4 regions of the Neobacillus sp. GCM10023253 genome follow, and region 1 is predicted to be linked to each of the others. Evidence: riboswitches for the same ligand, from Rfam matches in the RefSeq annotation. Region 1 holds a riboswitch; each other region holds the start of a gene.
What was found. A riboswitch is a leader RNA that binds a small molecule or an ion and turns the genes downstream of it on or off. The one in region 1 is predicted to bind thiamine pyrophosphate.

Region 1 (5,296 bases):
TTTTAATTCTAATTCTGTTTAATAGGAAATGTAAGTTGAAAGGTAGTTAAGTGATTATCTGATATACATTCTATTTCACCGTGATGTTTCTCAACAATATTCTTACAAACGAATAAGCCGATACCTGTGCCTAGTTTCTTAGTAGTGAAGAAGGGTTCGAAAATTAATTGTACTGCTTCAAGATCGATAGTGGGGCCATTATTAGAAATACGAATTTTGATTTGGTGATCTTCTATATTTGTTTGAATATCAATTTTTCGCAGATTTTCTTCTTCACACACAGCGTCAACTGCATTTATTAATAGGTTTAGAAAAACTTGTTTTAACTCATTCCGATCGCCAGTAATACAAATATCAGCATCGATATTTGTATGAATTTGGACATTGCCATCGACGATGCTTGGATATAGGAAATCAAGCACTTCTTCTATTAATAAATGGATGGTAATGTCTTCATTCTGGCTTTCTGCCAGCGTGTTCAGTTTTGATGTATGAAGGAACTGAGTAATTCTGAACTTAAGTTGATCTAATTCTTGGCTGACGACATCTAAATATGGTAGATTAGGATGCTCGTGCTTTAATAGTTTTATAAAGCCCATAACGGAAGTGAGCGGGTTGCGAAATTCATGAACAAAGCTAGAAGACATTTGTCCAAGAATCGCCAACCGGTCCTTATGTGTTTGGGAAATAAATAAATTTTGTTCTTGTAGTTTCTTATCTTTGATTTCGGTGTACTTAGAAACAGCATAGAAACAGAATAAATCGAACTGTTTATTGACCAAGTCAATAATTGTCTGGAAATCTTCAGGCATGAGTCCGGAAAGGTTTAGGTATTTAATAATAATACTCCTACCCAGATTAACATTATAAACAAACTCCCCAATATTGATATTGGCCTCGACCCGTTCCAGGGCTACTTTGTGCGCCAATAATTTAACATCTTCTTCCGAGAATCCATTTAACATAGAATTTGTTATGAGATGGTACATTAAATGACCGTTCTTTAATATTAGCTCTGGTTTATCCCGGTAATGATGGATAATAATTTGCTCTTCCCAAAAATGTATAAACTTTTGTTCATTCTCAATTAGAAATTGGCCAACTTTTTTATCCATACACAGCCTGCTTTCCACTATTATAATGAGATTATAGCATAAAGTTTGAGGCATAGGGACGGTTCTCGTGCCTCAAAATAGGTGTAAATAAGAAATATTTCAAAGCAATTTGATGAAATGTACGAGCAAATATTAAGTTTGAAATGTTTGACTTTTTAGAATAAAATGTTACCATATATCCATATAAGGTAATCTTTTTAAATGAATATGAATCAAATCCGCTAGAGGTGCCTTTTTGAAAAGGCTGAGATTGAAGTGTGACTTCGGGACTCTATGAACCTGATCTGGTTAATGCCAGCGTAGGGAAGTGGACAACGGGATTTTTGGAGAGCAAAATTTTTATTTCTAAATTTCGGCCACTTTCTTACAAAAGGAAGTGGCTTTTTGTATTGCTTGTTTTGCGCTTCCTTAGACCAGCGAAATCCATTCAAAGGGGGGGAGTTGTATTTTTACTAGTCTAAAAGAAAAAGAGTTGCATCTTATATCCAATGGTAAAATGTCGATCCACCGATTGGCTGAAATAGCGAAGGATATTCATCCATTTGTAACTGCGCTACACTTGCGGGAAAAACAAAAATCAGCAAAGGAACTTTTTCAAGCAGTCGAACTTTTAACAAATGAAAACGTCCCTCCATCAAAAATCGTGATTAACGATCGGGTAGATGTTGCAATCGCGGCAAAGGCCCTTGGTGTTCAATTAGCCTATCATAGTTTAGATACAGCCTGTGTAAAGGAGCATTTTCCTCAACTTAGGGTCGGGACTTCCATTCACTCCTATGAAGAAGGACAAAATGCAAAAGAGAATGGAGCTGATTTCGTTCTATACGGTCATGTCTTCCCTTCGCAATCAAAACCAGGAAAGACCCCAAAAGGGCTAGAGGAATTAACACGGCTGTCACAGCTGAACATTCCGGTGATTGCCATTGGCGGGATAACGCAGGAGAATACGGAAGAGGTCCTACAGGCAGGGGCAACGGGTATCGCTGTCATGTCAGGTGTTTTAGATGCCCGGGACCCCTTATTAGCCGTAAAGTCTTACATACATGCATTTAGAGATGGAGGTGGGAAATATGGATCATACATTTGATGTTGCCATAATTGGAGGTGGTGTTAATGGAGCCTCGATTGCCAATCAGTTATCAAAGCTAGGAAGAAAAGTCATCATTATTGAGAAAGAACAAATCGGCTGCCAAGCATCAAGTGCTGCCGCCGGAATGCTGGCTGCGCAAGCTGAACTTGAATATGACGGTCCATTATTTCAGTTGGCGATAAAAAGTCAAGCAATGTTTTCGGCTCTCGCTAATGAATTATTGGAAACTACTGGTGTGGACATCGAGTTTGTCAATAAAGGGATGTTAAAAATTGCAGAAACCGAAGACATAGCAGAAGAAGTAAAAAAACAGGTCACCTTTCAAAAGAAATGGGATCCAACCATAAAATGGCTGGATGCGAAGGAATTACGAGAAATGGAACCGTCACTTTCACCAAGCGTACCTGGAGCGATGTATCTCCCGAACGATGGGCATGTACAGCCTGCAAAGTTAACGCAGGCGTTCGCAAAAGCGGCGGTCCATTTTGGTGCTAAAATACTTGAAAACACCGAAGTGCTATCTTTTCTTTATCAAAACGGTCAGGTGATAGGGGTGCAAACCACGAACGGAACCATCCTTAGTGATAACTTTGTTGTTGCGGCCGGTGCTTGGGCGGCCCAATTAATGCGTGAATCTGGTTTAGAGATGAACCTGTATCCTGTTAAAGGTGAGTGCTTTTCCGTTAAAACAGAAAGGCCAATTATCAATAGAACCATTTTTTCAGATAAACGCTGCTATCTTGTACCAAAAAAGAATGGAGAAATTTATATTGGTGCGACGATGATTGAACATACATTCGATAAAAAGGTAACAGCAAAAGGGATTGCCACTTTACTGGAAAGAGCAACCCAAATCATACCGCAAATTAAAGAGGCAGCGTGGGAGCGGGTGTGGGCTGGAATTCGGCCACAGACAGGTGATGGACTGCCTTACATTGGCGCGCATCCGAGGTGGAAGAATTTGTTTGTGGCAGCAGGGCATTTCCGCAATGGGATTCTACTTAGCCCGATTACAGGGAAACTAGTGGCTGAATTAATCGAAGGCAGACTGAAAGATGAGAATCTGCTATCAGCTTTCCGGCTCGACAGAAATATGTTGGTAGGAGGTAAACCATGAAGGTATTCTTAAATGGCGAATGGACCCAATTATCAGACAGTATGGTATTTGTTTCAGATGTTCTTCAGCATTTTGAAATCCATGATAAAGTCGTTGTGGTCGAAGTAAACGGTGAAATTTTAACCAAGCTGGAACACCAAAGTACTAGACTAGCAGATAAAGACCGAATTGAAATAGTCCATTTTGTAGGAGGCGGTTGATATGTTAAAAATTGGTCCATTATCCTTCCAATCTCGTTTATTGCTTGGGACAGGGAAGTATCCAAGCTTTGACATCCAAAAGCAGGCGGTCGAAGTGTCCGAAGCAGAAATCCTTACATTTGCAGTAAGACGGATGAATATTTTTGAAGCTAGCCAGCCGAATTTTTTAGAGCAGCTAGATACCAATAAATATAAGCTGTTGCCAAACACTGCAGGAGCGAAAACAGCTGCAGAGGCTGTCCGAATCGCTAAGTTAGCGAAAGCATCAGGCTTATGCGACATGATTAAAGTGGAAGTGATCGGCTGTGATAAAACGTTACTTCCTGACCCGATTGAAACGCTAAAGGCCACCGAAGAATTGGTGAAGGAGGGCTTTATTGTACTCCCTTATACCTCTGACGATGTGGTGCTAGCCCGGAAACTTCAAGAAGCAGGCTGCCATGCTGTCATGCCAGGGGCGTCCCCAATAGGATCTGGGCAGGGTATTATCAATCCGGTAAACCTCCAGTTTATTATCGAACAAGCCGTTGTACCAGTGATTGTCGATGCGGGAATCGGCTCACCAGGCGATGCCGCTTATGCGATGGAGCTAGGAGCAGACGGTGTGTTATTAAATACCGCAGTTTCAGCAGCAAAGGATCCGGTTAAAATGGCAAAAGCGATGAAATTGGTGATTGAAGCGGGAAGGCTTGGTTATGAAGCGGGCAGAATCGAGAAAAAGCGATATGCGACAGCCAGCAGCCCTAAGGAAGGAATGAGTATCGGGTGAATAATCGATACTCTAGGCAAGAGTTGTTTCCGCCGATAGGAAAAGACGGCCAGCAGCAAATTTCCAATAAACACGTACTCATCATTGGAGTTGGAGCACTTGGATCTGCAAGTGCCGAAGCACTCGTCCGGGCTGGCATCGGCAAAATCACCATCGTGGATCGTGATTATGTCGAGTGGTCCAATTTACAGCGGCAGCAGTTATTTACAGAGGAAGATGCGAAAAATCGAATTCCAAAAGTGATCGCGGCCAAAAATCGGTTAACAGCGATAAACTCATCTGTGAACATTGTGGCCATCATTGCAGATGCTTCAGCCCTAGAGCTTGAAGACTGGGCAAAAGAAGCAGATCTGATGATGGATGCAACGGATAATTTTGAAACAAGAATGATGATAAATGATGTCTCGCAAAAAGCCGGAGTTCCCTGGATTTACGGTGCTTGTGTGGGCAGCTACGGCATTTCCTACACGATCATTCCTGGAAAAACGCCTTGCCTTTCTTGTTTGCTTGAAACAGTTCCTTTGGGAGGGTTAACCTGTGACACGGCCGGAATAATTAGTCCAGCCGTAAACATGGTTGTCTCGTTCCAAATAAGTGAAGCATTGAAAATCTTGGTCGGAGATGTGGACTCATTAAGAAACAAGCTCGTTTCCTTTGATTTATGGAAAAATCAATATAGCGCCATTCAAGTAGACAAGTTGAAAAAGATGGATTGTCCTTCTTGCGGGCCGCAGCGCTCGTACCCTTATTTATCCTTTGAAAATCAAACAAAAACGGCGGTCCTTTGTGGAAGGGATTCGGTTCAAATACGTCCCTCCGTTCCAATGGTGCGCGACCTTGAAACGTTAGAAAAAATATTGGAGAAACAAACTGGAGCTGTACAGAGAAACCCGTACCTTCTCTCCTATACCGTGAATGCTAACCGCTTAGTCATTTTTAAAGACGGAAGAGTTTTGGTACACGGCACGAAGGATGTTTCGGAAGCGAGAGCGATGTACCATAAAT
Region 2 (5,296 bases), on a different contig from region 1:
GTACCGAATGCAGATGTGGAGGTTGTGAATAATACCCTGTTGACGATGATTGGTAAAGGCAGGCAGGGAGCAGTTTTTCACTATACTAATGACATTTGCGTTAAGGTGTTTGGAAATGAAGAGGATTGTGAACGGGAGTATTATGCTTTATCGCTTGGCCAACAGACCACCCTTTTACCGCGAGTATATGCAAAAGGAAAGCTTTACATCGCAATGGAGATTATCAAAGGGGTTGATTTGCGGGAATATTTGCAATCACAGCCATTAACGGAGGAACTCTCTGCAAAACTAATAGACATGCTCATTACTTTTAAAAAGATAGGTTATGAACGGATAGACCATCATAAACGGCAAATCTATTTGCAGGAGGACGGGAGCTTAAAGGTGATTGATGTCGCGAGGACCGTATGGCGCGACCGTGTTTACCCTTATCCTAGAAAATTAATTAATTCCTTAGGGAAAGAGTATAAAGAAGTATTTTTATCCCATGTACAAGCATTATCGCCTGACTTATATGAGGAATGGCAGAACTTCATCCGAATGGAAGAACTTTCACGTCATATTTATGAAATTATACTCAAGCAGAAATCCAACAAAAAAACTTTAAAAAAATTAAGTGAAAAGAATCTAATAGTAGACAACGAAAAAAAATACGTATTACAGCTTGAAGGGCTAATGTACAAGGTTTTTAAGGAAGAATGGATCAAAACCATGCTGGCCCGGGGTACTGACCCAGAAGTAGTTATGGAAAAGATTGATGAGTACTGGGATAAACGTGAACAAAGTTTCGAGAAGAATTACCCAGTGAAAGAGCGCAGCAAGAAAAATAAGGATAAACGCTCCCGCCGATATGAAGGATACAGTTATGATGACCGAAAAAAAGATCGACACCACAGTAAAGGTCATCATGATAAAGATCGTAAGCGTCACAAGCATGAAAAAGATAAAAAAAGACATAAAAGGTAAACTACAAACCTATTAAAAAGAGAGGTGAAGCGAACATGAAGATATTGGTCATCTGGCGCTTGCTCACTGTAGGAGGAGTAAATGCCGGTTGGCGAAATCGAGCCATTTATTTTAAAAAACATGGAATTGAAACCGAATTTCTCTATACGACGGACCACGGCGGCCTTCATATTATGCAGGATGTGGCTAAAGTTTATTTAACGAAGGACGACAATGAGATTATTAACATTATCAAAGAAAATGGATATGATGCCATCATCGTAGTCGACACCGGTGCTGCCTACAAGTGGATTCGAAAAGCGAAATACGAAGGTCCTATATTAATAGAGGCCAGAACCCCCGAGCTTATCAAATTGATGCCGCATTTGAAAACCTTCAAAGGAATCGAGCCTAAACTAATCATTGTTCCTTCCCACTATCAGAAAAGGCTTGTTTCCATTCTTACAGAGGATATTCCTATTCACGTTATATACAACGGAGTCGATACGTCCTTTTTTCGGGCACTGCCTGTGGAGGAAATCGATTTTGCAAGCCTGCCTCTTAACCAGCTTGGTAAAAAAATTGTCGGCTGGATAGGCCGGACTGACAGGCGGAAGAATTGGCCGATGCTATTGGAGGTAGCCAAGAAAATAAAACATGAACGCGATGATATAGAATTCTGGCTCATTGGCGGTGCACAAAGCGTCCAGCGGGAAGAATTTGCTGCCGCCTGGAAGGACGGGGAACTAACTGACATTGTGAAATGGTTTCCCGTTATTCCGTACCAGCAGATGCCGCATGTCTATGCCAAAATTCGCGAATCGGGTGGCTGCACCCTAGCGACAACCAAGTCGGAATCGTTTGGGAATACTTTTATTGAATCGATGGTGTGCGGGGTTCCTGTTGTGGCTTCGAACATCATGCCAATTAACGAACTGGTGGTAAATGGTGAGACAGGCTTGCTTTATCGGGGCCAAAACGTCGACGATGCAGTCAAGCAAATCTATGAGATTGTAGACAATCCCGACATGCATCGAAATATGTCGGAAGCTGCAGTTCGTCGGGTGGAAGAAAATTTTGCCATTCAAGTGGTCGCCGATCAATACGTTCATTTATTAAAATCATTCATTCAATTGGAGAGGAACGGAGATGGGGAGGTGGAGGCGACTTGATTAAACCTGTTTCGTATCAGAAAAAATTACAAGGAAAATCGAATGCTCATTTAATCACGTTTGATGATGGCAGGGAGTATGTGGTGAAATTTTTTCAGCAAGGTTTTGAAAGATCACTGCCCAATGAATGGGTCGCCTACTGCCTTGGGCGATATCTAGGATTACCAATTCCATTTGGCAGAATCGTAGAAATTCCGCAGGAATTCTCGTTACAGGTACCTGAACTTGCCAAGATGGGACACACCCAATACCAATTTGCATCCTTGTATATTCCTGATTGTCTGGATGGCCACAAGGTTTCTAAAATTTCTTCTATTGAAAACCACCAGTCATTAGCAGGTATTATTGCATTTGATTATTGGTTGTTTAATCGTGATCGGACCCGTATGAATGTTCTTTTTCAAGAAGTTGCCTCAGGTGGATATAAGCTTTGGATGATCGACCAGGCAGAGGTTTTTGGTTCTTTTAATTGGATCCAGGAGGATGTAGAGAATCTCCCTGCCGATATATTAAAAAGTGCCACACATGAATTGATGTCGGCCTATATCGAGGATGAAAAATTATTTAATGGGTACTTGGAAATCATTCAAACAATCCCCATATTATTAATAGAAGAAATTGTTGAGCTTATCCCGGAAGAATGGGGCGTCACAAAAGACGAAAAAAAAGCAATAGTAACAACACTCGTAACAAGGCGAAAAAAAATTCTTCCTAAATTGGTCGAAAGGTTTATGAAAAGAAAATGGGTGTCAGACACCACAAAAAGACATTTTGGCAATTTGTCCACCTAAGGCGGATGAATTGTAAAAAAGTCGGTATACAGTGTTTAAACCGTCATTTTTTGACGGTTAATTTTTTGTTTTTTCGTGGTTTTTGGTTGAATAGGCTGTTTTGTGATGGGGAATTATTGTGTTTATTCCTTGGGAAAGCGCATGAAGTGACATTTCTCGAGTTGTGATGTCGGTAGAGTGATGTACAAAATGACATGACCCGACATGAAGCTGTATTCCCACTGTTTGCCTTTATATAAATCATTTGGCATATAATCATTTAAATTGCTTTTTGTAGGTAAAATGAATATTGTGTATGTTAGACATAATCGGACAGGGGAGAATTTTATCTTGAGCAAACAAGTAATTGTTTATACCACCAACGACTGTATCGAATGCACAATGGTTAAGAAAGTCCTGACTGAAGAAGGAATTCCTTTTGAGACAAGAAATGTGGCAGAAAATCCTGAGTATCAAAAGGAAGTGGAAAAATACGGTTTTCTCGGTGTTCCTGTTACGGTAGTGAATAACCGTGCGGTAAAGGGTTTTACAAATGATCTTAAAGAATTGATGGAGCTTGCGAAAGAGAGCTAATAAGTACAAATTTCGGAAATCGAGTATTTCGGAGTTTTTAGAAGCGGGTTAAACAAAAGTATTTTTAAGTTATTTTTCTTTACAAAAAAGATTCTTAGGTTTATTCTGATGATAATTTCATATTTGATGTAACTACTAGGGGTGCCCTGTTAGCGGGCTGAGAGAAAACGGCTAGTTTTTAACCCTTCGGACCTGAACTGGATAATACCAGCGTAGGAAAGTAGACCATGTTTAATTTTTACGGTTTCTTACTTAACTTAACCAGGTCCTTTATGAGGGTCTGGTTTTTTTTATTTTTTAAAAGGAGGAGAAGGATTTGCTTAAAAACAACTTGTTTGAAACGTTGCAAAAAGTAAGAGAAGTAAAACCGCTTGTACATAATATTACGAATGTAGTGGTAACCAATTTTACTGCGAATGGACTTTTGGCTCTTGGGGCATCACCGGTAATGGCCAATGCTGCTGAGGAAGCCGGAGATATGGCACGGATCGCCAGTTCACTAGTTTTAAATATTGGCACTTTAAATTCACAAACGGTAGATTCGATGATTTTGGCAGGGAAGGCGGCCAATGAACAAGGTATTCCGGTTATTTTTGACCCGGTGGGTGCAGGGGCAACCCCTTATCGGACGGAAACAGCGCAAAGGATCATGAGGGAACTAAGAGTATCCATAATTCGAGGGAACGCCGCTGAAATTGCCAATGTCGTTGGAGAGAAATGGGAAATCAAAGGTGTCGATGCGGGAAGCACAAATGGTAATATTACCGATCTCGCTATGACTGCTGCAGAAAAATTAAACTGTATCGTCGTCATTACAGGGAAGGAAGATGTCGTTACGAATGGGAGTACCACTTATGTTGTGGCTAATGGACATCCATTGTTAACAAAAGTGACAGGTACTGGTTGTCTTTTAACCTCCGTTATTGGTGCATTTACCGGGGTGGAGAAGGATTTACTGCAGGCATCTGTTGCTGCAGTCTCGATATACGGAATAGCCGCAGAAAAGGCGGCGGAACTAACGGTGGAATCAGGCCCAGGAAGCTTTCAAATCGAATTTTTGAACCAGCTTTCGAAGGTTGCTGCAGATGACATCAATCTTTATTCTTCCATAAAAAAATTAACAGGAGGAGGGCAATAATGAATAAGGCGTTAACGATTGCAGGTTCCGATTCAGGCGGCGGGGCCGGAATTCAGGCGGACCTAAAAACATTTCAGGAGTTAGAGGTTTTTGGCATGTCCGCATTAACCGCTGTTACAGCGCAAAATACATTAGGTGTCCATGGAGTTTATCCAATGACAGCAGAAGCGGTTATCGAACAGATGAAAGCCATCGGTGAGGACATGGGGACCGATGCGGTGAAAACGGGTATGTTATTTAATGCGGAAATTATTGAAGCTGTATCTGTTAATCTTACAAAATATCATTGGGATAATGTTGTTGTCGATCCTGTAATGATCGCAAAAGGCGGGGCTTCCTTGCTTAAGATGGAAGCAATTTCTGCGATGCAGAAATTTTTAATGCCGCTTGCCAAAGTGGTTACCCCGAATATTCCAGAGGCTGAGGTCCTAACCGGGATGTCTATACGTACAGCAGAAGATAAGCAGGAGGCAGCAAAAAAATTACATGCCTTAGGGGTGCAAAACGTTGTGCTGAAAGGCGGCCATGATGAAAACCCTTCAGAATCAACAGATCTCCTCTTCGATGGAAAAGAATTCTATACTTTTACGAGTAAGCGAATTCCGACTAAGAACACACACGGCACTGGCTGCACTTTTTCAGCAGCGATTACTGCTGAACTGGCTAGGGGAGCAGAT
Region 3 (5,296 bases), on a different contig from region 1:
CCTGAGTCGGCTAGCGCAATATCGCTTCCCATTGAACCAATTTTTGAAGTCTCAAGAGGATAAGCGAACGGCAGCTGCTCCTCAAAGCCAAACTTCTTCAAGCCATCAGAAAAGCCATCTTTCCCCATTTTCAGCGCTGCCTGTGCAAAATAAATATTATCAGAGAACACCAACGCTTTTTCGAGATTGATTGGGCTGCCCTCGTGCACCCGGGTCACGAAATAGCCGCCCCAGGACGCATCCTTCTGCCATTTCGGACCGAGGATCTGCACGCCCTCGTCCGGCTTAATCGCGCCGCTTGCGAGCCCTACAGCGGCCGTAATCGGCTTCATCACCGAGCCCGGCGCAAATGCCTGTTTAAAGCGCGTTAACAGCGGCTGGCGGGCATCGTCCTGTAGCGCCTTCCATTCGTCGGCGGTAAAGCCCAATGAAGCCTGATTCGGGTCAAATGACGGGCTGCTGACGAGCGCCAATGTTTCCCCTGTCACCGGATTCATCGCTGCCGCCGTCCCAACCTCGCCAGCCGGAGCCCCAGCAGTTCCAGTAGCCCCGGAACCAGCCGCACCTGCACCACCAGCCATCTCTGCATACACCACCGCCTGCAAATCCGCATCAATCGTCAGCTTGACATTTTTTCCATCGGCAACCGGCTTTTCCGCGAGCACTTCCTCGCCACCGGCCTTCTTCTTAATCACAATCTTCACGCCGCTCTGGCCCTTCAGCTGCTCATCCAGCACCTGCTCCAGTCCGCGCTTCCCAATCACATCGCGGCTCGTGTAGCCCTTGTCCTTGCGCTTCTCGAGCTCATCCGCGGTAATCGACCCGACATAGCCAATCAGCTGCGCCGCGGCCTCCTTGTACGGATAAATCCGCGCGTCCACCTTGCGCGTCTTCACTGGCTCGAGCGCCACGAGCTGAGCAATCCGCTCAGAATCGTCCATCGACACCTTCTTCAAAGGCACAAACATCCCCGGCTGTACCCAGCTCGCCTTCAACGCCTTGTCGACCTGATCCGGCGTCATCTTCAACAAAGAAGCCAGCTGCTCCTTCACCGGCGCGGCAATGTCCCCGGCCGTCACCCCGACCTCGTACACCTGGCCGTTCACCGCCAGCCCCGTGCCGTTCCGGTCAACAATTTCGCCCCGTTTCGCCGGCACCGTGCTCAAGCTCAGCTTGTCTCCCTCCTGCATTTTTGGAAAAATGAACCCCGGATTCCAGTCCACAAACCAGTTTTCCTTATCGTCCTTTTTTTCCTTTTTCAACTGGGCTTCTTCGGTAAAATCAATCGGCCCCGCGACACTATTCATTTTAGCGGTAAAAGAATACTTGGCTTGCTCTTTATCCGCCTGTTTATCGTCTTTCGGTTTTTTGAAGTCAATCTTGAGGTCAGTAATCTGTAAATCGTCGTAGATTTTCTTATAGCGGTTCGTAAAGTCCTCTTTCGAGATTTTCTTTTTGGCATCATTCGAAAGGTAATTATACATGTCAGCAAACTTCTGCTTATTCCATAAGGCTATGTACTCGGAAAATCGATCCTGCGGCGTTGGCTCCTTGCTGCAGCTGGCAAGCAAAACACCCAGCACCACGGCAAGCAACAGCCCGGCAACTTTTTTCAAGGCAAACCCCTCCTTTTTTTACCATTTTAACACAACCTTAGACAGATTTCTCATCAAAGCAACGTAGGTCATCCTGTATTCCAGGTATAATCAGCTGACTCTTTAACATATGCCCAAGCCCTCCAATCTACCGCAACAAAAACACCCCACCGCCAATTTCAGGACAAAACTCCTAAGGAAAATAGCGGCATTAAAAAACCCCGGCTATTAAACCGGGATTTGCTTTGTAACTAGGTGAATGAAATTAATAATAGGTGCTTTCTGCGAAACCGCACTTTCGGCATTTCCTCATACCGTATGTTTCGGAAAATAGATGCCGGCAATGTTGCTGGATGTTTTCAATTTCCTTTTCCAAGATATGAATTTTTTGTTTTAGGATATCTATTTCTTCATTCATTTTTATTACCTTAATGGAATTCGTCTCAACGGTAAATTCTTGATCCATCATGAATAAATTCCTCCGCTTTTTTCCTCATGCCTTCTTCAATGTCCACTTCTTTACTCGCTGCCTTTTCCCGAATATCATGTGATATTCTCATCGAACAGAACTTTGGCCCGCACATGGAGCAAAAATGGGCTGTTTTTGCCCCCTCCGATGGCAATGTTTCGTCATGGTATTCCCTTGCACGCTCCGGATCCAAAGAAAGATTAAACTGGTCTTCCCATCTGAATTCGAAACGGGCTTTCGATAACGCGTTGTCTCTTTTTTGCGCACCGGGGTGCCCTTTGGCCAAATCAGCGGCATGAGCGGCAATTTTATAAGCAATGACTCCTTCCCGGACATCATCTTTGTTCGGTAAGCCCAGATGCTCTTTGGGTGTCACATAACAGAGCATCGCTGTTCCGAACCAGCCGATCATCGCTGCTCCGATTGCTGAAGTAATATGATCATATCCTGGTGCGATATCGGTGGTTAAAGGTCCTAACGTATAAAATGGAGCTTCTTTACAAATTTCCATTTGCTTATCGACGTTCTCTTTGATCATATGCATTGGTACATGACCAGGCCCTTCAATCATCACCTGCACATCATGTTTCCAGGCAATGTCTGTTAATTCTCCGAGCGTTTCAAGCTCTGCGAATTGTGCTTCATCATTTGCATCGGCAATACTGCCTGGACGGAGCCCGTCTCCAAGAGAAACAGAGATATCATATTGTTTCAGGATTTCACATATTTCTTCAAAATGAGTATAGAGGAAATTCTCCTTATGATGAGCCAAGCACCATTGCGCCAAAATCGAGCCGCCGCGGGATACAATGCCCGTTGTCCGTTTTGCCGTTAAAGGAATATATCGCAGCAAAACGCCGGCATGGATCGTAAAATAATCGACGCCTTGTTCCGCCTGTTCAATTAAAGTATCACGGTAAATTTCCCATGTTAAATTCTCGGCAATCCCATTTACCTTCTCGAGTGCCTGATAGATTGGGACCGTTCCAACTGGTACGGGAGAATTGCGAATGATCCATTCTCTCGTTGTATGAATATTTTTTCCCGTTGATAAATCCATGATGGTGTCGGCGCCCCAGCGAGTTGCCCACGTCATTTTTTCAACCTCTTCCTCTATAGAGGAGGTAACAGCCGAATTCCCGATATTTGCATTAATTTTCACATGAAAGTTTCGTCCTATAATCATCGGTTCGCTTTCTGGGTGATTGATATTGGCTGGGATAATCGCTCTCCCGCTGGCAACTTCCGCACGAACAAATTCCGGTTCCCTATGTTCACGAATGGCTATGTACTCCATTTCAGGGGTAATAATGCCTTTTTTGGCATAATGCATCTGGGTGACATTTTTTCCTGCTTTAGCTTTTAGGGGTGTTTTATTTACATTGGGATACCATTCAAGCGATGCACGTTGGTCCCCTTCATGGTATCCGTTATCCTTGGCCTTTATTTCTCTTCCAACATATGCCTCCACATCATTCCGCTCGAGAATCCAATTCTTACGTAATGCTGGAAGTCCGCTTTGAATATCGACCTGATAATTCAAATCTGTGTAGGGGCCGCTCGTATCATAGACCCGAACAGGCTCATTTTCTTCTTCTCCAAAAGCAGCAACGGTTCGACTAAGTTGAATTTCTCTCATCGGAACCTTAAGATCGGGTCTTGCCCCTTCGACATATACCTTTTTACTTCCAGTGAATTGTGATTTTAACTCGATGTTCCCTTCCACTTGCTTCTGCATGTAACTTCCTCCTTCAAAATGGTTTGATTTTGCACTCTGGGAGTTACAGCGCAGTTCATTACTGGAAAGTAATGGAGGACAATACAAAAAGGTTCTGTTTTCACAGAACCTGATTTTTTCATCCAAAAGTAGCGGTACCCAAATTAAACACAGACACCTTTGATACTACTTCCCTACGCTGGTATAATCCAGATCAGGTTCAAAGGGTCAAAGAATTTATGCATTCTTCTCTCAGTCCGAGCCATCGGACCCCCCCAGTAGAGCATTTCAAACAATATTAAGTTATAATCTTACATTCGTAAATATATCAGAAATTTTTGAAAATGAAAAGCCTTTTGGTAAACTTTGTGGTTATCGGAACAGATAATTCTCATAACTGTTTTTCAAACTTTCACCTTTTGTTCATAGTTTGTTCATATCTGGAGGGTAAGATAAGAGTGTGAAAAGGACAATCTCAGTCACACTTTTTCATAACCCCCCCTTTTAATATATCGTGTTGGATCCGGCAATCGGCCGGGTCCTATTTTTTTGCTTAATGTGCGGAATCTGGCAGGCGGGCCAGATTCTTTTTTTTGAAAAAAACACAAAAAAAAAGAGGAAAGTATCCCCTTCCCCTTACTTACAGTTTCAATATTAAGAATTTGTCTTTTCTTTTGAGTTAGTGGACTCGTCTTCTTTGCTCTTGCCGTCGTCCGTTTCCTTATCGGAAGACTGGTCGTCGGAGCCAGCTGGATCCTCCAACTCCTGCTGCTTTTTTTCGCTAGGAGTTGTTTGCATAGATTCCTTGCTGTTTGAAGGAGTCGCTTCTTGTAAAGTGCTTACCGGTTTGTCGATATACTTACTAGGGTTAACCGCGACGCCATCCTTACGAATTTCAAAATGGACGTGTGTTCCAGCTTTTTCATTGAACATGCTTTGCCCAGCCTTGGCAAGAACATCTCCCTGTTTTACCTTGTCGCCAACTTCAACTTTAATGTCTTTCACAGACTGATATTGTGTTACAATACCTTTGTCGTGTTCAATTTCGATGACATTTCCAAGCACCGCGTCTTCTTCAACACGAGTGACAGTTCCGCTGAGTGATGCTAATACATCAAACGTTTCGCCGTCCTTCATGGTGATGTCGACACCAGTATTTGGGTTGTATGTGTTCTCGTAGAATACTAATGCGGCTTCCTGGTCTTCAGCTTTGGCTGTGAAATCATAGAACTTTGTCTTGATCACTGCTGATGCTGCATCCTTCACCGGCATTTTGACGTTTTCTAAAGCCGAGTTAACTTCAACTGCAGGCGGGTTGGTCTTTTTGCCAGTAATATCAGTAGACTTGTAATCGTATTTGTCTGAGTCTCCTGCACTGGACTGATACCAAAGAACACCTGTTAAAATGATTGCTGCACTTGCGATATAGATGGCTGGAAATACCCAACGCTTCTTGAAAAAGCGTTTTACGCTGGAACTTTGAGAAGATCGTTTGTTTTCTTCCTCTCTCATTTT
Region 4 (5,296 bases), on a different contig from region 1:
TCAGGTTTTTCCTTTAACCCTTTTTCACTTCCTACCAGCACCAATTCATAATAGTCTGGTACACCATAATCTGCTGGATTTAACGTACGCATTGGGTGTCCCTCTTTATCAAGCAATAATTTCTCATGATTGATATAGCCGCCAATCAAGGCATCGGTTTTTTTCGTAGCCATCGCCGGAATCAAGTCCCAGCCGACATCGACCATTTTTATCTTTCCAGCATCTCCGCCATCTGCCTTTACCATCGTTTGAATGATCGCCTCATCTAAGGGAATCGATGGATAGCCGATGGTCCGTCCAGCCAAATCCTTCGGTGATTGAATCGGGATATCGGCTGCAACCATTAATTGGTTAAGCGGATGTCTAACGAGAGCAGCGAATGACCGGACAGGAATATCCTCTCCACGTGCTACTAATACCTGCGGCTGGTAACTGATCGCCATGTCAAATTTACCAGCGGCCACAAGTTTTAAAGGATCGTTCGTGTCTGCAGGCATTTGAATGTCGACATCCAGTCCTTGTTTTTTGAAATAGCCCTTTTCCTGTGCTGCAAAAAGAAACGAGTGAACGGCATTCGGATACCAGTCAAGCATCAAGCTGACTTTCTGGAGGCCCTCCTCTTTAGCGGGGGACTTATCGGCCCCTGCCTTCCCGCATGCGCTAACCAACAGAAGCAGCAAACTCACCATAACCAATAAACTTTTTTTCACAATAATAACTTCCTTTCAGCAAATTAACGAATCTTATTTTTTATTAACTTTTTTTCTAGTAAGCTTATAAACAAAAACAATACAATTCCCATTAAAGAAAGCAGAAAAATAGCTGCAAAGACCGAATCTGACTGGAGATTTGAAGACATCCTCCGGCTAAAATAGCCCAGCCCTTCACTTGCCCCCAGCCACTCTCCGATAGTGGCGCCGACGACACAATAAACCACCGCCATCTTCAAACCGGACATGATGGATGGCAAGGCCATCGGAACCTGCACCTTTTTAAAAATTGTCCAGCGTCCGGCCCCCATTGTTAACAGTAATTCACGATATTCGCTTCCGCCCGCCTTCAACCCGTCATAAGTACTCACAACGATTGGGAAAAAGGATACCAATATTGTCACAGCAACCTTGCTCCATATCGTGTAGCCGAACCACATGATAAAAATCGGCGAAATGGCAATCATCGGGATCGTTTGCGAGATGATTAGAAAAGGATAAAGCACTTTTTCTAATATCTTAGAAAAATGCATACTAACGCCTAATAGCAGCCCTCCTATAAGCGAAATTCCAAAGCCAATCAAAACCTCTAAGAATGTCGCTGGTAAATGCTCGCCCAAAAGAATCTCACGATTATTCACAAGTGACTCGCCGATTGCCGTAGGTGCAGGCAATATAAATGACGGCACCATTCCAGCTTCAACTACCCACTGCCAAATATTGATTAAACAAATGGCCGTCAGCAAAAACAAACCGTATTCTCCGGCCCATCTTTTCCATTTACTCCTCATGTTGTATCAGCCGCTCCAATTCTTTACGCATCGAAATAAACTCTGGTTGATAAATAGATTCTGAATTTCGTGGTCTTGGCAGGTTGACCTTGTATTCCAAGACTCCTCTATTTTGAAGGAGAAGAATTCTATCGCTTAATAAAATTGCCTCCTCGAGATCATGTGTGATGAACAGGACGGTCTTTTTAAGCTCACCCCATAGCCCCAATAACCAGCTATGCATGGTTCGTTTCGTTAACGAATCCAGCGCCCCAAACGGTTCATCCAACAATAAAAGTTCCCTGCCTGTCATAATGGTCCGTAAAAAGGCGACACGCTGTTTCATTCCCCCTGATAATTCATCTGGATAAGCATTCTCATATTCCTTAAGGCCAAAACGGGATAACCAAGCACGGATTTCGTGTGCCTTTTCCCGCTTGTCCTCTTTCGCGATTTCTGAGGGCAACAGCACGTTTTCCATTACCGTCCGCCAAGGCAGCATTAAATCTTTTTGCGGCATATAGCCAACTTTTCCTAGTCTGCCTGAGGATAGATTCCCAGCAATTTGTATTTTTCCCTGGCCCGGTTTAAGCAGTCCGGTAATTAATTTAAAAAGTGTACTTTTCCCTGACCCGCTTGGGCCAATAAGGGAAACAAACTCCCCCGCCTTTAAATCGAGCGAAAGCTGTTGAAAAATCGGCTGCATATCCCTATCAAACGTATATGTTAAATCTTCGATGTGTAACATATTTGAATTAGACAGGCCAATCTCCTCCCTCATAGACCATGTCCCAGAACATATACTCAAACCTGGATGTGGTGAGAAAATGCTCTTCTAAAACCGCCAATTCTCGCTCTGGTTTTCCTTCCGTTAATTTATCTAACAAATCGATTAGCCAGAGAGCCAGCGACCCGAATTCATCAGAAGAGTACATTTTCACCCAGTCGCCGTATAATAGATGATCGCTAGAGTTTTGATAGTTTTCTGCTAGCATTTTACCGATTTCCCAATAGCTCCACATACATGGCAGCAGACTTGATATTAATTCCTCCAAAGAACCATTTTGAGCCACATTTAACATGTAGCGGGTGTAAGCTAAATTAATCGGAGTAGGTTCGGTGCCTTCAAGATCCTGTTCCGTAATTCCAAACCGTTTCGCATACTCGCGGTGCAGGTCCATTTCACCATGTAAGGTTTCATCTAAAAGCTTTGCAAAAGCTGCCATGGTCTCAACATCTCTCGCCTTCACCGTTCCAAACGCAAACAACTTTGAATAGTCAATAAGAAACACATAGTCCTGCTTCATATAGCGGATAAAAGATTCGACCGGAAGATCGCCACGTCCCAACCCGACTACGAATGGATGCTCATGTGTTTTCTCCCAAATTCCCTTAACTTTTTCAAAAAGCCGATCAGAAAATTTCATTGGCTATACTCCTCCTTTAGTGTGTTGCACCAGACAGCAATAAATTGAGCTAACACTTTTGTAAAGTCTAACAATTGCCGAATCTCGACCTTCTCATTAACAGCATGGGCATCCTCTAGTTTTCCCGGCCCAAAAATAACTGTCGGAATTCCTGCACGGCCAAGCCAGCCTGCATCTGTTACCGTCGTTGACATATCCAGTACAGGCTTTTTCATAAGCGTTTTTTCAAAGGAGCTTGCCAGCATTCGGGTTCCTGAATGGTCCACATCAAGCTCCAAGGAAGGAAATATTTCACCACGATCGATTATCATGGATTTACCGCCCCAAACAAATTCCGGTGGATTGTCACGAAGCCATGGATCCGCAGCTGCCACTGCACCAATATGTTGCTCAATCTCCTTTATAATCTCTTCGTAATCTTCATTTGGGTAGAAATGAACGGTAACCCACAAGGCGCAGCGGTCGGCAACAAACGCAGCATGCCTTCCGCCCTCGATTACAGCAGGATTAATTGTATTCATACCTGGTGGAAAACCTTCGTAACTTTTTGTCACAGCCCAGTGGCGTTCAAGGTCTTGAAGGCCTTCGATGATTTTCGTCATTTTTTCAATCGCACTGGCACCATTGATGCCCCCGCCGGCATGAATCAGCCTTCTCCTCATCCCATCATGATAGGTTTCTTTGCTTTGAATCGTTATCCAGCCGGTTATGACGCCGCCCTGCCCTTGAATATGTAAATCACTTGTGTCAACTACCACTGCATAGTCAGCAGAATAGCCCCTTTCCAAACAAGCAAGCGTTCCTGCCTCGCCAACTTCTTCTCCGATAACAGACTGAAATTGCAAATCTCCTTTAAGCGGAACCCCAAGCTCTTTTAAAAGTTTTATAGCAATGAGGGATGCGGCAATACCGCCTTTCATGTCGGCAACACCGCGTCCATATATATAAGAATCCTTGATTCTGGCAGAAAACGGGTCCGCCCCCCATTCCTTCTCGTCGCCAACCTCAGCAACATCCACATGTCCATTGACAATTAAGCTGCTATATTGCTCAGAGGATTCACCCTTTAAAATTCCAACCACATTCGAATCCCCAGGATATACTTCCCACATATCGGTATGAAATCCCATGTCTCCTAAATAGCTTTTAAGAAACTCCTGGATTCCCGTTGTATTCCGGGCCGGAGGACTTTCAGTCGGAAACGCAATTAGGTCGCTCAAAAGTTTAAGCAGTTCGGCTTCCCTAGCTTCCACTTCTTGTCCGATCGTTTCTATTAAATTTTCCAGACAAACCATTCCTAAAGCCTCCTAAATTCATTCTAGGTTTTAAAAAAATAACACCCACTCTTTATAGCAAGGGTAAGAGTGGGTTCTGATCGTTCCACTTCCCTCCGCTGGAATCATCCAGTTCAGGTTCAAAGGGTTCGGAGCTGTGCCCATCTCAAGCCTTTTAGGCTTCCCCCAGTGAAGGTTCTATTTAGTTACTGTGATATTTTTCTCGCCAAGCCGCACTTTCTTCCTTAAGAAAATCGTTAAAATCACAAATCCAAGCAGTGCTCCCGCAAAGGAACTGAAAATAAATAATGGGATAAACCCGAATAGAGTTGCTTTCTGCCCGAGGATTAGGGTTGCAATAGGATAGGAAAGCAATGCTCCAAGAATTCCCGTCCCAATAACTTCTCCTATAACAGCAAAGTAGATTTTTCTAGTTTTCCAAAATAATAGTCCGGCTAGAAATGCCCCGACCATGCTTCCAGGAAACGCAAAAAGCGAACCTGTGCCCATCATATTCCGAAGCAGGGAAACACAAAAGGCCTGGGCCACGGCATAATAAGGGCCCAACAGAACAGCGGAAAGAACGTTTAAAAAATGCTGCATTGGAAAAACCTTTGTAAAGCCAATCGGAATCACGACCAAATTACTTGAAAGAGTCCCCATCGCAATCATCATGGCAGTTAACGTAAGCTTATACGTTTTTTTCATGACCTCTTCACTCCCCTACACTTTTTCGCAAAGCCTTTGCAGCTAAGTGCGGTGAATCGGCAAGGCTGATGGCAGTAATAACTGAAACGCCATCCGCTCCGGCTTCCACGACAGTTGCCGCATTTTCACTTGTAATCCCGCCAATTCCAACAATCGGTACAGCAATTCCTTGGCTTCGCAGTTCCTCGATCAGGGTAGTCCCTCTTGATGGCTTTGCATCGGCCTTCGTTTTTGTTGGATAAACCGGTCCAATTCCGAAATAATCGGCACCAGCGCTAAGTGCTGCTTCGGCCTCCTCCGGCGTATGAACGGATACACCAAGAATTTTATTATCGCCAATTTGATTTCTGACTGTTTCAGCCGGTTCATCCTCCTGACCAATATGAACCCCATCTGCGTCAAGCGCG

Region 2: another riboswitch for thiamine pyrophosphate. It lies ahead of thiM (hydroxyethylthiazole kinase); the one in region 1 lies ahead of ACFPA1_RS19465 (thiamine phosphate synthase).
Region 3: another riboswitch for thiamine pyrophosphate. It lies ahead of thiC (phosphomethylpyrimidine synthase ThiC); the one in region 1 lies ahead of ACFPA1_RS19465 (thiamine phosphate synthase).
Region 4: another riboswitch for thiamine pyrophosphate. It lies ahead of ACFPA1_RS05015 (acetylornithine deacetylase); the one in region 1 lies ahead of ACFPA1_RS19465 (thiamine phosphate synthase).

The regions. Positions count from the first base shown of each region.
Region 1 is NZ_JBHSHV010000015.1:173,304-178,599, forward strand. It holds gene ACFPA1_RS19460 (histidine kinase N-terminal domain-containing protein) at 9-1,115, opposite strand; TPP riboswitch at 1,329-1,438, shown strand; gene ACFPA1_RS19465 (thiamine phosphate synthase) at 1,588-2,202, shown strand; gene thiO (glycine oxidase ThiO) at 2,186-3,322, shown strand; gene thiS (sulfur carrier protein ThiS) at 3,319-3,522, shown strand; gene ACFPA1_RS19480 (thiazole synthase) at 3,524-4,291, shown strand; gene ACFPA1_RS19485 (thiazole biosynthesis adenylyltransferase ThiF) at 4,288-5,296, shown strand, end outside.
Region 2 is NZ_JBHSHV010000003.1:954,737-960,032, forward strand. It holds gene ACFPA1_RS04975 (hypothetical protein) at 1-966, shown strand, start outside; gene ACFPA1_RS04980 (glycosyltransferase family 4 protein) at 1,002-2,117, shown strand; gene ACFPA1_RS04985 (HipA family kinase) at 2,114-2,908, shown strand; gene ACFPA1_RS04990 (glutaredoxin family protein) at 3,239-3,481, shown strand; TPP riboswitch at 3,609-3,717, shown strand; gene thiM (hydroxyethylthiazole kinase) at 3,798-4,619, shown strand; gene thiD (bifunctional hydroxymethylpyrimidine kinase/phosphomethylpyrimidine kinase) at 4,619-5,296, shown strand, end outside.
Region 3 is NZ_JBHSHV010000027.1:250,953-256,248, reverse strand. It holds gene ACFPA1_RS24780 (penicillin-binding transpeptidase domain-containing protein) at 1-1,616, opposite strand, end outside; gene ACFPA1_RS24775 (hypothetical protein) at 1,861-2,064, opposite strand; gene thiC (phosphomethylpyrimidine synthase ThiC) at 2,039-3,802, opposite strand; TPP riboswitch at 3,956-4,068, opposite strand; gene ACFPA1_RS24765 (peptidoglycan DD-metalloendopeptidase family protein) at 4,436-5,293, opposite strand.
Region 4 is NZ_JBHSHV010000003.1:960,406-965,701, reverse strand. It holds gene ACFPA1_RS05035 (ABC transporter substrate-binding protein) at 1-710, opposite strand, end outside; gene ACFPA1_RS05030 (ABC transporter permease) at 734-1,501, opposite strand; gene ACFPA1_RS05025 (ABC transporter ATP-binding protein) at 1,491-2,261, opposite strand; gene tenA (thiaminase II) at 2,236-2,907, opposite strand; gene ACFPA1_RS05015 (acetylornithine deacetylase) at 2,904-4,202, opposite strand; TPP riboswitch at 4,276-4,379, opposite strand; gene thiW (energy coupling factor transporter S component ThiW) at 4,380-4,889, opposite strand; gene thiE (thiamine phosphate synthase) at 4,897-5,296, opposite strand, start outside.